One region of the Dielma fastidiosa genome, then DNA from elsewhere that is predicted to be linked to it. Evidence: a T-box and tRNA genes for the amino acid it is inferred to sense, from the RefSeq annotation. Region 1 holds a T-box; the other holds one or more tRNA genes.
The links. A T-box is a leader RNA that pairs with one kind of tRNA and senses whether it is charged. The one in region 1 lies ahead of serS (serine--tRNA ligase), so its partner is inferred to be a tRNA-Ser.
Positions count from the first base shown of each region.

Region 1 (7,525 bases):
GAAGATGCAATGGAAGCCGATCAGGTATTTGAAATGCTGATGGGTGATGAAGTTGAGCCGCGTCGTAATTTCATTACTGACAACGCAATTTATGTTAAGAATCTTGATATCTAGGAGGGATACACATGGATATAAATAATGATAAACTCATTTATAGAGAAATATCGGATGAAATGCGTACTTCTTTCTTAGATTACGCGATGTCTGTTATTGTTGCCCGTGCATTACCAGATGTACGAGATGGTTTGAAGCCTGTACACCGCCGTATCCTGCATTCAATGAATGAATTAGGAATTGTGGCGGATAAACCTTATAAGAAATCAGCGAGAATCGTCGGTGACGTTATCGGTAAGTATCATCCGCATGGCGATACCGCAGTATATGACGCAATGGTACGTATGAGTCAGGATTTCTCATATCGTTATGAATTAGTTCAAGGGCATGGTAACTTTGGTTCGATTGATGGTGACGGCGCGGCGGCGATGCGTTATACAGAAGCCCGTATGTCTAAGATTTCAATGGAATTGCTGAAGGATATTCAAAAAGATACCGTTGATTTTATGGATAACTATGATGGTGAGGAAAAAGAACCAGTTGTTCTGCCAGCTCGTTTTCCTAATCTGATTGTAAATGGAGCCGTGGGTATTGCGGTTGGTATGGCTACCAATATCCCGCCGCATAATCTGCGTGAAGCTATCAACGCGACATTAGCAATTATGGACAATCCGGATATTACAACGATGGAGCTAATGGAAAATTATATCTACGGACCTGATTTTCCTACCGGTGGTATTATTTTAGGCCGTTCAGGTATTAAACAGGCTTTTGAAACAGGCCGCGGCAGCATCGTAACTCGATCACGTGTCAATGTTGAAGAAATGGATAATGGCAAGAAACGATTAATCGTTACTGAAATTCCATATCAGGTTAATAAGGCTAATCTTGTTGAAAAGATTGCATCATTAGTCAGAGAGAAAATTATCGAGGGAATTACCGATTTACGCGATGAATCAAATCGTGAAGGTATCCGTATCGTTATTGAATTAAGAAAAGATGTTCAGGCTGATGTGCTGCTGAACCAGTTATATCGAATGACTTCACTGCAGACATCATTTGGCGTTAATTTATTGGCATTAGTTGATGGTGCGCCAAAGCTTTTGGGTGTTAAAGAAGCACTTCAGTGTTACGTGGAACATCAGATCGATGTTACTGAGCGCAGAACTCGTTTTGAATTAAGAAAAGCCGAAGACCGCGCACATATTTTAGAAGGTTTAAAAATTGCTTTGGATCATATTGATGCGATTATAGCGTTGATCCGCGGATCAAGAGATAATGCGGAAGCATTGAATGGTTTGATGAGTCAATTTAATCTCAGTGAAATTCAGGCTAAAGCAATTCTGGAAATGCAGTTAAGAAGATTAACTGGTTTGGAAAGAGATAAGATTGAAAGTGAATATGACTCATTAATGAAAGTAATCACAGATTTAAAGGATATTCTTGCAAATCATTCCCGTGTACTTGAAATCATCAGAAATGAATTGACAGAAGTTCGGGATAAATACGGTGATGACCGCCGTACTGAAATCAGTGATGCTGATTTTGATATGCAGGATGAGGATTTAATACCTGTTGAAGATATTGTTATTACGATGACAACCAATGGTTATATCAAGCGTCTGCCTATCGATACATATCGTACACAGAATCGTGGCGGTAAGGGTGTGAAGGGCATGGCAGTTAATGAAGATGATGTAGTAGACTTCCTGCTGACAATGTCAACTCATGACAATTTACTGCTATTCTCTAATTTTGGTAAGGTTTATCGCATTAAGGGCTATCAGGTTCCTTTATCAAGCCGTACTTCTAAGGGAATGCCTATCGTTAACCTGCTTGAACTTGAAAAAGAAGAAAAGATTAAAGCAATGATTGCAGTTAAGAAAGACAGTGGTTCTGCTAATTATGTTTTTGCTACGAAGAACGGATTAGTTAAGAAAACAGCAACTTCAGAATTCACAAATATCATGAAGAAAGGTAAGATCGCTATTGTTCTGAATGAAAATGATGAATTAATCGGTGTGAAGGAAACTACGGGTGATGATGAAATTCTGATTGCTGCATCAAATGGTAAGGTTGCACGTTTCCATGAATCAGACATTCGACCAATGGGCCGTAAATCAATCGGTGTTAAGGGTATGAATGTTGATGGTGGTTATGTTGTAGGTTTGGCAACATCTAAAGAAGGATCACATATTCTTTCTGTCACTGAAAAGGGATACGGCAAGAAAACACCAATTGCCGATTATCGTATGTCTAAGCGAGGTGCTAAGGGGGTTCTGACAATTAATGTTTCAGAAGCAACCGGCAATTTGATTTGCATTCATACTGTAAATGGTGATGAAGACGCGATGATTGTCACAAATGAAGGTATTATCATTCGCTTAAGCTTAGAGAATGTCGCATCTTATGGCAGAAATACTAAGGGCGTTAGATTAATCAATTTATCCGACAGTGATGCAGTGGTTTCTAAAGTAACTATCGTTGAGAAAGAAGAAGCTGAAGAAATTACAGAAACAGAGGAAAATGCTGAGAATATCGTTGAAAATACAGCTGAAATAATTGACAATGATAACGAAGCATGATTAAATTATTAAGAATTAGAAAGCGATGATTGAGAGAAGTAAATGTCTTAAGCTTTCAGAGAGATAACGGTTGGTGTGAGTTATCAGTGGCAGGCATTGAAATCAGCTCATGAGTGAATCGGTGAAATTAGTATCCGATTACGGCAGCACCGTTATAGCTTAGAGATGACAAAAGGGAAGTTTACTTTTGTCAAGAAGGGTGGCAACACGAGGTATCGTCCCTTTAAACGATACCTCTTTTTTATTATCAAGGAGGACATTAAAATGATTGATATTAAATTGATAAGAGAAAATCCTGATTTAGTAAGAGAAAATATCCGTAAGAAATTTCAGGATTCAAAACTTCCTTTAGTAGATGAAGTTATCGCATTGGATATTGAGAACCGTAATACTAAAAAGGAAGCTGAAACTTTAAGAGCCGAAAAGAATAAGGTGTCAAAGTCTATTGGTGCTTTAATGGCTCAAGGTAAAAAAGAAGAAGCTGAAGCAATGAAGAAGAAGGTCAGCGAACAAGCAGACCGTCTGAAAGCATTGGAAGAAAAAGAAGTTGAACTTGGTGAAAAAGTTAAGAAGATCATGATGACGATACCTAATATCATTGATCCTAGTGTTCCTATTGGTAAGGATGACAGTGAAAATGTGGAAGTTCAAAGATATGGTGAACCAGTTGTTCCTGATTTTGAGATTCCTTATCACACAGAAATTATGGAAGCTTTTGATGGTATTGATTTGGACAGTGCTAGAAAAGTAGCCGGTAATGGTTTCTACTATTTAATGGGCGATATTGCGCGTCTTCACTCAGCAGTTATCTCTTATGCCCGTGATTTTATGATAAACCGTGGTTTCACATATTGCGTGCCGCCGTTTATGATTAGAAGTAATGTTGTGACTGGCGTAATGAGCTTTGCGGAAATGGATGCGATGATGTATAAAATTGAAGGCGAGGATTTGTATCTGATCGGTACAAGTGAGCATTCAATGATTGGTAAATTCATTGATACAATTCTTGAAGAAAAAGAGCTGCCAAAGACTTTAACGAGCTATTCACCTTGCTTCCGTAAGGAAAAAGGGGCGCATGGTCTTGAAGAACGCGGCGTATACAGAATTCATCAATTTGAAAAGCAGGAAATGATTGTTGTATGTAAGCCTGAAGAAAGTGCTATGTGGTATGATAAATTATGGCAGAATACCGTTGATCTGTTCAGATCATTAGATATCCCAGTGCGCACATTGGAATGCTGTTCTGGTGATTTAGCTGATTTAAAAGTTAAATCTGTGGATGTAGAAGCATGGTCACCACGCCAGAAGAAGTATTTCGAGGTAGGCAGCTGTTCCAATTTAGGTGACGCACAGGCTCGTCGTCTGCAAATTCGTGTTAGTGGTGATAACGGCAAATATTTTGCTCATACATTAAATAATACGGTAGTTGCACCTCCGCGTATGCTGATTGCATTCCTTGAGAATAACTTAAACGCTGATGGATCAGTGAACATTCCTGAAGCTTTACAACCTTATATGGGTGGTATGAAGAAGATAGAAAAGAAAAAATAATGTTTCACGTGAAACATATGGGAGTGATTTGATTCACTCCTTTTCTTTTGCATAGTTAATTCAATTGGACGTTATATGTCGATGATATTATTATATTGATTGCCATTCGTATAATACTGAATTATTAAGAAAAGCTCTTATGAAGTGTCTGCGTATACTATTTTATGGAATTTGACTAAAATAATCATGAAGCACTTGAAAGAATCACAATTGTTTAGTATAATAATATAGCTATCACAATGGAATCTACTGAACCTGGTCAGGTCGGGAACGAAGCAGCCATAAGGGAGCTCTTTCATGTGTGGTAGCTTTTATTATATCCGAATCGAGGGATGATATGGACGAAAAGTATATGAAGGCTGCTATCAAGGAAGCAATGAAGGCAGAAAGTATCGATGAAGTACCTATCGGTGCTGTTATCGTACTGGAAGACAAAATCATTGCCCGCGCACATAATCTAAGAGAAACTAAACAGGATTCATTAGCCCATGCGGAAATATTAGCTATACAGAAGGCCTGCAAGAAGCTTGGCACATGGCGGCTTGAAAATTGTACTTTATATGTAACCTTAGAACCATGTCCTATGTGTTCGGGTGCTATTCTGCAATCAAGAATCAAGCGTGTTGTTTATGGTGCTGCTGATCCAAAGGGCGGATGTATTGAAAGCTGCATGCAGATGTATGAAATCAAAGGTTTTAATCATTATCCAGAAGTAACGAAGGGTATATTAAAAGAAGAATGTTCTGAATTATTAAAAAAATTCTTTAAACGCAAAAGAGAAGAGAAAAAACAGAGAAACAATTAAATGTTTCTTTTTTATTTGGTATGTTATTTCTCAGTGCGATGGAAATCATTTTCTAGCGATATTCTGCTATTAATAAACGCTTATTTTTGATATAATAAAAAGGCAGGAAAGCAGGTGTTTTATGGCATATAAAGCATTATATCGTACATATCGGCCCACTAACTTTGATGAAGTTGCTGGTCAGCAGCATATCGTTAAAACGCTGCAAAATGCTGTTAGACAGAATAAAATAGCACATGCTTATTTGTTTTGCGGCCCAAGAGGTACAGGTAAAACAACAATAGCTAAGATATTCGCTAAAGCAATCAATTGTGAAGCTGATGATAACAAGCCTTGTTTAAAATGCAGCAACTGTCTTGCTGTTCAAGACGGCAGTCATCCCGATGTTATTGAAATTGACGCTGCCAGTAATAATGGTGTTGATGAAGTACGTGAATTAATAGAGAAAGTTAAATATGCGCCTTTAAAGGGTAAATATAAAGTTTATATCATAGATGAGGTACATATGATGTCAGCAGGTGCTTTTAATGCGCTGCTGAAAACAATTGAGGAACCGCCTGAGCATGTAATCTTTATATTTGCTACTACTGAGCCGCAGAAGGTGCTGCCAACAATTATTTCTCGATGCCAAAGATATGATTTTACTAAAGTATCGATAAATGATATGAAGCAGCGATTGATTACAGTGCTGAATTATGAAAATATAAAATACGATGATGAAGCCATTCGTCTTATCTGCCAATTAGCTGACGGCGGGGTGAGAGATGCGTTTAGTATCTTAGATCAGGTTATTGCCTATGCTCAAGATGAGGTACAGGTACATCATGTCAATGAAATTTATGGAATCATGACCGTTAAAGAAAAAATAGAACTTCTGCAAATGGTTGGTGATAAGGATGCATTGAATTTGATGAATAAGGTATCAGCTCTTATTGAAAAGGGGATTGATATTAAACGCTGTACAATGGATTTGATTGATATTCTGAAAGAAACTGTAATTCATGACTATACTCAGGACAGCGGTATGCTGAAAATACTGGCAGATGATGAAATTCATAGTGCTAAGATAAATAAGTCTACAAAAGAACGATTGAAAATGATAGAATATCTTATGGACGCGTATGATAAATACCGTTTCGCTGCCAATGTAGGATCTTACTTTGAAGTATGCTTACTGAATATGATTGAACCAGAAGTACAAACTACTCTTCAGACGCCAATAAAATCAGAGGAGAGAAAAAATGTTTCACGTGAAACATTAAAACCTGTTCAAACAATTCCAGAGCCTGAAGCGTTCTATATGCCTGAACCAGAATTTATGGACATGCCGCAGGAAATTGTGGTTGAAAGAAAAGCAAAACCAACGGTCGTTCGAGAAGCTAAAAGTGCAAAGCCATTAAAAGATGAAATGATTCTTCGTTTACTGGTTGGCGCAAATAAAGCTTTTAAACAGGCAGATTCAGATAAAATGAAAGCTCTTGATGATTATTATCATGATCCAGCTTGGGCTAAAGAAGCAAATCTGCTTCGCGGCAGTAAAATTGTGGCCAGTGGGGAGCAGTATGTAATACTCTCTGTGGACAATCAGGCAATTGCTAATCAGATTAATGAATTAGATAGTGATAATAAATTCTTAAGTTTCATGAACTTGGTTTTATCAAAATCTAAAAAGGTATTTGCCATTACAGCTACTCATCAGAGTGACGTGATTAAAGAATTTGTCAGACGTCAGAAAAACGGTACTTTACCAGAACCAATGAGTTTTGAGATAGAAGAAGAAAAAAAAACTGAAAAGAGTGATCGAGAGATCGTAACAGATTTATTTGGTGAAGAAAATTTAATTATTAAGGAGGACTAATCAAATGAATATTCAAAGTTTATTAAAACAGGCACAAAAAATGCAGGCTGAAATCGGAAAAGCTGAAAAAGCACTTAAAGAAAGAAAATACTGCGCATTAGTTAATAATGGTGTTGTACAAGTAGAATGCAATGGAGCATATGAAGTAACAAAGGTTGAAATCGATGAAACATTGCTGACTGCTGAGAATAAAGAACTTCTTGAAGATATGATTCTTATGGGTGTTAATGAAGCAGTTAAGAAAGCTGTATCTGAAAGAGAAGAAGTAATGAACCAATTAACAGGCGGAGTTAAATTACCGGGAGCATTCTAATGTATCCAGCAATATTTGAAGCCTTAGTTAATAACTTCAGAAAACTGCCAGGTGTTGGATTGAAAACAGCAGAAAGATATGCGTTTGAATGTTTAAAATGGAATCAAGAAGATACTGATGATTTTATTAAAAATATAACTAATGCTAAAAATCAGCTGAGGCCCTGTGTGGTATGCGGTAATTTGGCTGAACATGATAAATGTGATATTTGCTCAGATGGACAGCGCGATCAAACAATTATTTGTGTTGTAGAGACCATTAAGGATGTAGTCGCAATGGAAAAAACGCAGGAATATCATGGTGTCTATCATGTACTAAATGGTGTGATTTCTACATCAAAGGGCATAATGCCGGATGAT
Region 1 is NZ_QRQL01000007.1:69,533-77,057, reverse strand. Features, by position in the region: gene gyrB (DNA topoisomerase (ATP-hydrolyzing) subunit B) at 1-114, shown strand, start outside; gene gyrA (DNA gyrase subunit A) at 126-2,639, shown strand; T-box leader at 2,656-2,865, shown strand; gene serS (serine--tRNA ligase) at 2,904-4,190, shown strand; RNA gene ffs (signal recognition particle sRNA small type) at 4,417-4,506, shown strand; gene tadA (tRNA adenosine(34) deaminase TadA) at 4,528-4,995, shown strand; gene dnaX (DNA polymerase III subunit gamma/tau) at 5,117-6,853, shown strand; gene DWZ33_RS13360 (YbaB/EbfC family nucleoid-associated protein) at 6,858-7,166, shown strand; gene recR (recombination mediator RecR) at 7,166-7,525, shown strand, end outside.

Region 2 (7,525 bases), on a different contig from region 1:
TACATGCTGTGTGAAATCAAATCGCCGCAGGGCTATCAGCTGCACAACCAGCCATTATCTTTTGTGGTCGAGGGGGTAAAACATGCTGTTGATGCTGATGATCCAGGCTACATCATGGTACCTAAGCTTGATGAAAACGGACAGCCGGTATTGGATTCAATCGGTAATATCGTGCAGGTAGCGGTACCTAAAAACATTCATCTGTTTATCGATATGGCAGATAAGCCTCAAAAAGGCAGAATTGTGATTGAAAAAACCGGCAGTCAGCTGATTGGCTTTCAAAATGAAAATCAGCAGTTTAAACCGGTATGGGTAACTGCCAGACTTCCTTATGGGGCAGTCTTTGAAATCAGTGCAGCAGACGATGTCATCGTAAATAATCAGTTGGTTTATGCCAAGGGAGAGTGGGTTGAAACCATTGTAAGTGATATATATGGAAATGCTTCTACCCATGATCTGCCTTTAGGTACTTATCAGGTTTGTGAAACCGCAAGTGCAGAAGGTTATCTGACAGATCAGACATGCTATGAGGTAACCCTTGATGCCAATCATTATCTTAAACGGGTTTTTCCGCAGTTTTTTACGGTAGAAAATGAACGTCAGCGGGCAATATACAGCTTTGAGAAGCTATTCCAGACATCATCAGGACGGATACCCGCCAATGATGTTGAATTTGGTTTATTTGCCGGTGAATCATTATCAGTAAGTAAACCGGTTAAAAGAGCATCGCTTTACGATATGAGTGCAATCAGTGCGGCTGATTTGATCTATACGGAAAATGAGCAGGGAATTACAATTGATGCATATATCGGTGATGCTAAGCGAATAGAGATCCCTAATGAAATTAACGCGCAGGCGGTCATTCAAATTGCCGCTGATGCATTCCGCGGCTGTGATTTAGAGTCAGTTTTGATTCCCGGTAATGTGCAAATGATCGGCAGCCATGCCTTTGCGGACAATCAGCTGGAATTGGTGATTTTACAGCCGATGAGCGTAACCTTTGAGGCAGCTGATGTATTTGCGGATAACCCATTGAAAACATTGGAGGTATATGATTTACCAGCCTATGATCAAGTCAAAATTGGTTTTGGTATAACGGCTTCTTTCGATCCGCTTGATGGCCGCTGTCTAGGCTTTGCTTTACGCCTGCATGATGCTAGCGATGATGTACTTGATGATTTTGCCTATGAACCAGCGTCTGAAAGTTTAGTTTTTAATGAAGCCATTGACCCTGCCTTGATTCAGCTGACTAGTCTGACGCTGATGGGCAGCGAATTAAATGTTATCATCAGGGTGGACAGCGGTGCATCCTCAATCCTATTGCCGGAAATGATTGATGGTGTTGCTATTGATGGAATATTAAGTCTTGGTAATGCCAGCATTGAAAGCTTGTCAATCCCTGACAGCTATCAATATTTTGGTGAAAATGCCTTGGCAAATCTGCCGAATCTGAAAGGTATTCAATTCAAAGCTTCAGAGAATGCGGCTGAAGCGATGATTATTCATCTGAATAGCTTTGATAACAGTCCTAATCTCGCGGTTATTGAAGCCGAAGCTTCCAGCGCGGCAATTCTTCGTAATCAATTATTTATTTATGATAATGGTGAATTAAAAACAATGGATGAATTTGATGAAAGCAGCCTGCCAAGCTTCTGTTTGCTGCCAATAACAATCTACAGCCATGATAATGAGGGTGGACTTGATGATGAATTCACCTTACCGCCGCATGAAGAAATACTGGGAAAAGACTTTGTGACAGAGATTCCTGAGCACACGCTGATTGAAAGGATAAAGATCAGCAACGGTAAGGGAATCATTGAGTCGCAGCTGCCGCCGGGCAAATATTATCTGAAAGAATTATCAGCACCGGCAGGCTATATTAAGGCATATCACACTTATGAATTTGAAGTTAAAATTGATGATGAGGGAATGCTGAATTTGTTTGCGCAGCCGCTGATAAACAAGGCTGAATCGCTGCCTGATACACCTTCCCCAGCCTCTAAGAAGCATGCGGTAAAATTGATTTTATACAAAGCATTTGAGCTTGATTTGAATCATCCACAGCGTGAATTATCCGCCGAATTTGAAATTGTAGAGGCTGGCGGAAAACGGCTAGATACCTTTACTACCGATGCCAGCGGAGCCGGTATTTGGCAGGGAAACTTAGCGCCGGGAAGTTATACCGTTAAAGAAATCAAGACCGCCGAAGGCTATTTGGTCGATACACGCAGTTTTAATTTCCAAGTTGGTGAAAAGGGAAATGATGTCATCGTAATCAACGAAGGAGAGGCAGTAGTCAACCGCTTAGAGCGTCATACATTAAAGCTATTCAAGACTGATGATCATGATATGCCGCTGAAAGGCGCGGAATTTACCCTATATGATGCACAGTTTGAAAGCTATGCGAAGGCGGTTACCGATGATTTGGGCTATGCGGAATTTTCAGGAATTAAAGCAGGAACTTATTATCTTAAAGAAACGAAAGCACCGGCTGGCTTCATTATTGATGATGTGTTAAAAACAGTGGAGCTTTATGATGATCCCGAGATGATATTCATTAATCAGCCCGGTGAAATAATGAAAACCTATCCGGAAACTGGCACCGCGGCATCTGACAAGTCTGTCAATGAACCTCTCTTGGTACTTTGCTTATCCGCGTTCTTGTTTGTGCTGATTAAAATGCTTAAAAAATCGCTATAAACCGGTAATATCTGACTTTCATGGAAAAACATATCCTTTCTCTTTCAATTAAAAATGTTTCATGATATATTAGTACAGAAGTTAAGGAAAGTGTGAGGTGTTAAAGCATGAAAATCGGATTTATATCACTTGGATGCAGTAAGAATTTAGTCGATAGTGAGCGAATCATGGGGATGCTGAGACAGGGCGGTCACGAATTTGTTGCCGATCCTAAGGAAGCAGAAGCCATATTAATTAATACATGCGGATTTATTAATCCGGCAAAAGAGGAAGGCATCAATACAATTTTGGAAATGGCAGAGTATAAAAATGGTCATTGTAAGAAACTGATTGTGCTTGGCTGTTTGGCTCAGCGCTATAAGCAAGATTTAATCGATGAGATTCCTGAAATTGATCGGGTTGTATCAATTTCAGAATATCCGAAATTGAATGAGATTTTATCGGAAGTCTTGGAAATTGAGCAGCTGGTTTCCTATGGGAAAAGTGAGCGTTTGGTATCCAGCAAGCCTTGGACAGCTTATCTGAAGATTGCTGAAGGCTGCAGCAATAATTGTACCTATTGTGCTATTCCGCTGATTCGCGGCGGCAATGTCAGCTTTAAGATGGAAGATATTGTGGCAGAAGCGAAACAGCTGGCAGCAAACGGAGTAAAAGAATTGGTGCTGATTGCACAGGATACAACTAAATATGGATTGGATCGTTATGGCAAGTTAAGTCTTTTGACATTGCTTCAGCAGCTTCATGAAATTGAAGGTTTTCATTGGATTCGCATTTTATATATGTATCCGGATGAAATTACCGATGAATTGCTGGTTGGCATGACGAAGCTGCCTAAGGTTCTGCCTTATTTTGATATCCCGATGCAGCATGGCAATGACAAAATGCTAAAGCTGATGAATCGCCGGGGCAGTGTAGAAGATGCTTTAAAACTGATAGAACGGATTCGTGAGCTTTTCCCAAGCCCAACATTAAGGACAACTAATATTGTCGGTTTTCCTCATGAGGGTGAAGCTGAATTTAACGATTTAATGGCATTTACTAAAGCGGTACGCTGGGATCGGATGGGGGCTTTTACCTATTCACCGGAAGAGGATACCGTTGCTTATGATATGGATGAAACAGTGGATGAGGAAATCAAAGAAGCCCGACTTGCAGCACTGATGGAAACCCAAGAGGCAATCTCTTTAGCTAATAATCAGCAGCATATCGGTGAAGTGATGGAGGTACTTGTTGAAGCACAGGATGGCTTAGTGGGTAATTACCGCGGCCGAGGAAAAAACAGTGCACCGGATGAAATCGACGGCTGGATCATTTTCAAATCAGATCGCGTGATTGAATTTGGCAGCTTTGTGCAGGTTAAAATCACAGAAGCCCGCGTCCATGATTTAATTGGTGAAGAAGTCTATGCTTAAAGGCTTTGAACCGATTTACAGCGATCATTCTAAAACATTAATACTAGGTTCTATGCCATCGGTGGTATCATTAGAGAAGCAGGAATACTATGGCTTTCATCTGAATCGTTTCTGGAAAATAATGAGTGTATACAGCGGCCGCCAGTTTCCTGATTATGATGCCAAAAAGCAAATGATCCTTGATTATGATTTTGCTTTGTGGGATGTCATCCAAGGCTGTGAACGTGAGGGAAGTCTTGACAGCAAGATTAAAAATCCGATCTGCAGTGATATTTTAGGCCTTTTGGAAAAAGCACCGGCCATTTGCAGAATCATCTGTAATGGAAAAAAAGCCGCCGAGCTTTTTGACCGCCATTTTAAAGCTCAGGTTGACTGTGAAATCATCTATCTGCCGTCAACCAGCAATGCGAACCGCACAATCAAAGAGCGTGAGCTGTTTGAGGTTTGGTTAAAGGCTTTGAACACTTAACAATTGAAGGTGATAAAATGAAAAAAGCTTTACTGCTGCTGCTGGCCGCTTTACTGAGCGGCTGCAGCAGTGAAAATAATCTGATTCAGATCTTTGCGATGGATCAGACAGCGCCAGTGATTACTTTTGTCGAAAAGCCCTATCTGGTTGAAGGACAGTATGACTTGAATAAGCTCGCTATTGTGACTGATATCAGTAACTTTACGGTGGAAACCAAGGCTGAATCAGCCGACGAAAATCATATCGAGGTTTGTGTTGAAGCAGAAGATGAATATCAAAACAGCAGTACGCTGTGCAAGACCTATGCGTTGATAAGGGATGATGAATTTATGATGTATGATCTGCAGAATAATACCCCGGATGAGCTTGTGGAGCAATATCTGGATCATCATGATCTGGATAGCGATAGTATTGGCTTTTTCTATCAGAATACGGTAAGCGGTGCGGCCTATCTATATAACGGCAGTGAATTGTTCACTGGCGCAAGTACGATAAAAGTACCGCTGGCTATGCTTTACACCGATATGATTCATGCGGACAAGCTCAGCTATACGACAGTGCTGCAGTTTATTGAAGAGGATATAGAAGCCGGCGGCGGTCGAACTGCCCTTGACAACGCGGTTAATTCAGCACTCAGCGTTGACTATCTGCTTCAGCAAAGTATCATGAATTCAGATAATACAGCGACCAATATTCTGCTTAGAAATTACAATCGGTTTACTAAAGATTTATTCCGCATGGACTATGCCGCTTTTTATCCTAAACGATATCCTGCTGCTTTTTATTCAGAGAATTTGATTACTGCAGAATTAATGCTGAATGTTATACGTTCGCTTTATCAAAACGCAGATGATTATGCAAAAATCATTCGGGATATGAAAGAGGCAGAACCCGATGCCTATTTTAAACAGCTGATTGATGATATTGAAATTGCTCATAAATATGGTTTGTATGGTAATGTCGAACATGATATGGGAATCTTGTATACAGAGGAACCCATTTTATTGGGCGTGTTTACTAAAGATATCATAAATTCTAAACAAGTAATTGCTGAATTGGCAAGAATGATGGAACTCTATGCCGCTGTTCATTATGGAGAAAATGTTTAATTGGTAATTTTATATGGATAAGAAAAGCGCCTGAACAACGGGCGCTTACTTCATATATTGTTACAGAGCATATACATTTAAGCATTTGTCATACACCAAATTTACACCATATTATTTAATGATATATTAAAAGCGCCCATAATCAGGCGCTTATCTTTTATCTGGCGGAGAGCACGAGATTCGAACTCGCGGTAGCTTGCACTACGCCACCTTTCCAAGATGGTGCCTTAAACCGCTCGGCCAACTCTCCGCTCTCTATTTTATCTGATTTTTGATTTTTGTCAATAAACTTCGAAAATTTGCTAGTGAAAATCACAATGAATGGAAAGCTGTAGCTTACAGGTTAATGACATAAATACATTGTTCTTCGTTAAATCTTATTAATTTCTGCTTTAATTCACCGTTTAGCTTTTCTGCCAATTTGCGTGAAGCGATGTTCTTGCTTTGTGTTTCAATAAGAATATGTGTCAGTTTTAATTGAGTACGGCAATATTCGAGTACAGCCTGCAGACATTCAAAAGCATAGCCCTGACTCCAATATTCTTTTAAAAAAATATAAGAAATCTCTTTATCTATCATATTGTGGTGAGGTGTAATTTCAATTAAACCTATTAAAGTGCCGTCATTTAGTTTTACCGTAAGATGAATTCCTTGAGTGTCAGCAATTATAGCTCGTATGTTTTGCTGCGCCTGATTATCACTGAGACTGCCGCCCAAAAAAGTTCTAAGCAGTGAATCCGTGTAAAACGGCATCAAATTTTCAAAATCAGCAGGCATGGCATGAGCGAGCTGACATCGCTGAGTGGTTAAGAATGTAGTTTTTTCTTTAAGAAGAATCTGCGCTGTTGTCTTGCGTGGTCTTGGTGCTGGTGTTTCTGCTGGTTTGCCGATCGCAATAGCGGATATCAGTCTTAAATCCGGATAACCGACAGCCTGAGCTATTTTAGCTTCTGTATATACCGTATCTCTGATCCAAAGCGAACCTAAACCAAGATGGACAGCCTCAAGACAAATATGCTCAATCATAGCACCGATTGATACTAAATCGCTGGTCTGCCATGCTTCATCAACTTCCTGAAAAATCAAAAATAAAAGCGGGGCATTTTTAATAACTGCAGCTGAAGCAGCGGCGCTGTTCGAACGATCATTAAATGATGGCTTATAGCAGGTTAGCATGATATCCGCGATTTGATTTTTAGTTTCTCCCTTAAGCACCATGATTTTCCATGGCTGCCGATTTTTCGCTGACTGACAAAGCCTGCCGCACTCAATCAGCCGGCCGATAGTTTCAGCATCAATATCATCAGATAAATAGCGGCGGATGCTGCGCCTATTTCGTATTATATTTTCTAAATCCATAATTAGTCCTCCTATACTTACATTTTAACTGATTTATAGGAATACTGCTTGTCTATTTCTGCTCAATGTAAAATGAAGATCGGCTTATCTGACCAGTAGTTTCCATTTATCTGAATAAGAATGATCCGGACTTCAAAAATGTTGATACAGATAAAGAAGAAAATTAAATCTTTTTTTATAAAATGTTGTTGACAAATATTATTATTTATCGTATCATAATCAAGCAAGATGACTTGTTAGCTCAGCTGGCAGAGCAACTGACTCTTAATCAGTGGGTCCAGGGTTCGATTCCCTGACAGGTCACCATTTAAATAAATATCGGGATATCATCTGGGAACAGAGAATATATCCCGATTTTTTATATATTTGATGAGATTTATGTGTACTTATAGTATAATGATAAACAGCAGAAAAAGGAGGTGGTAGGCATGCGTAAGTCAATTTTAGAATTCCCATCTGATTATACGGTTGTCGAT
Region 2 is NZ_QRQL01000009.1:13,919-21,443, reverse strand. Features, by position in the region: gene DWZ33_RS14660 (SpaA isopeptide-forming pilin-related protein) at 1-2,700, shown strand, start outside; gene rimO (30S ribosomal protein S12 methylthiotransferase RimO) at 2,808-4,112, shown strand; gene DWZ33_RS14650 (DNA-deoxyinosine glycosylase) at 4,105-4,581, shown strand; gene DWZ33_RS14645 (serine hydrolase) at 4,599-5,690, shown strand; tRNA gene DWZ33_RS14640 (tRNA-Ser) at 5,853-5,940, opposite strand; gene DWZ33_RS14635 (GNAT family N-acetyltransferase) at 6,027-7,049, opposite strand; tRNA gene DWZ33_RS14630 (tRNA-Lys) at 7,280-7,355, shown strand; gene DWZ33_RS14625 (3'-5' exonuclease) at 7,478-7,525, shown strand, end outside.
Region 2: it has a tRNA-Ser gene. The T-box ahead of serS (serine--tRNA ligase) is inferred to sense a tRNA for this amino acid. The anticodon was not compared.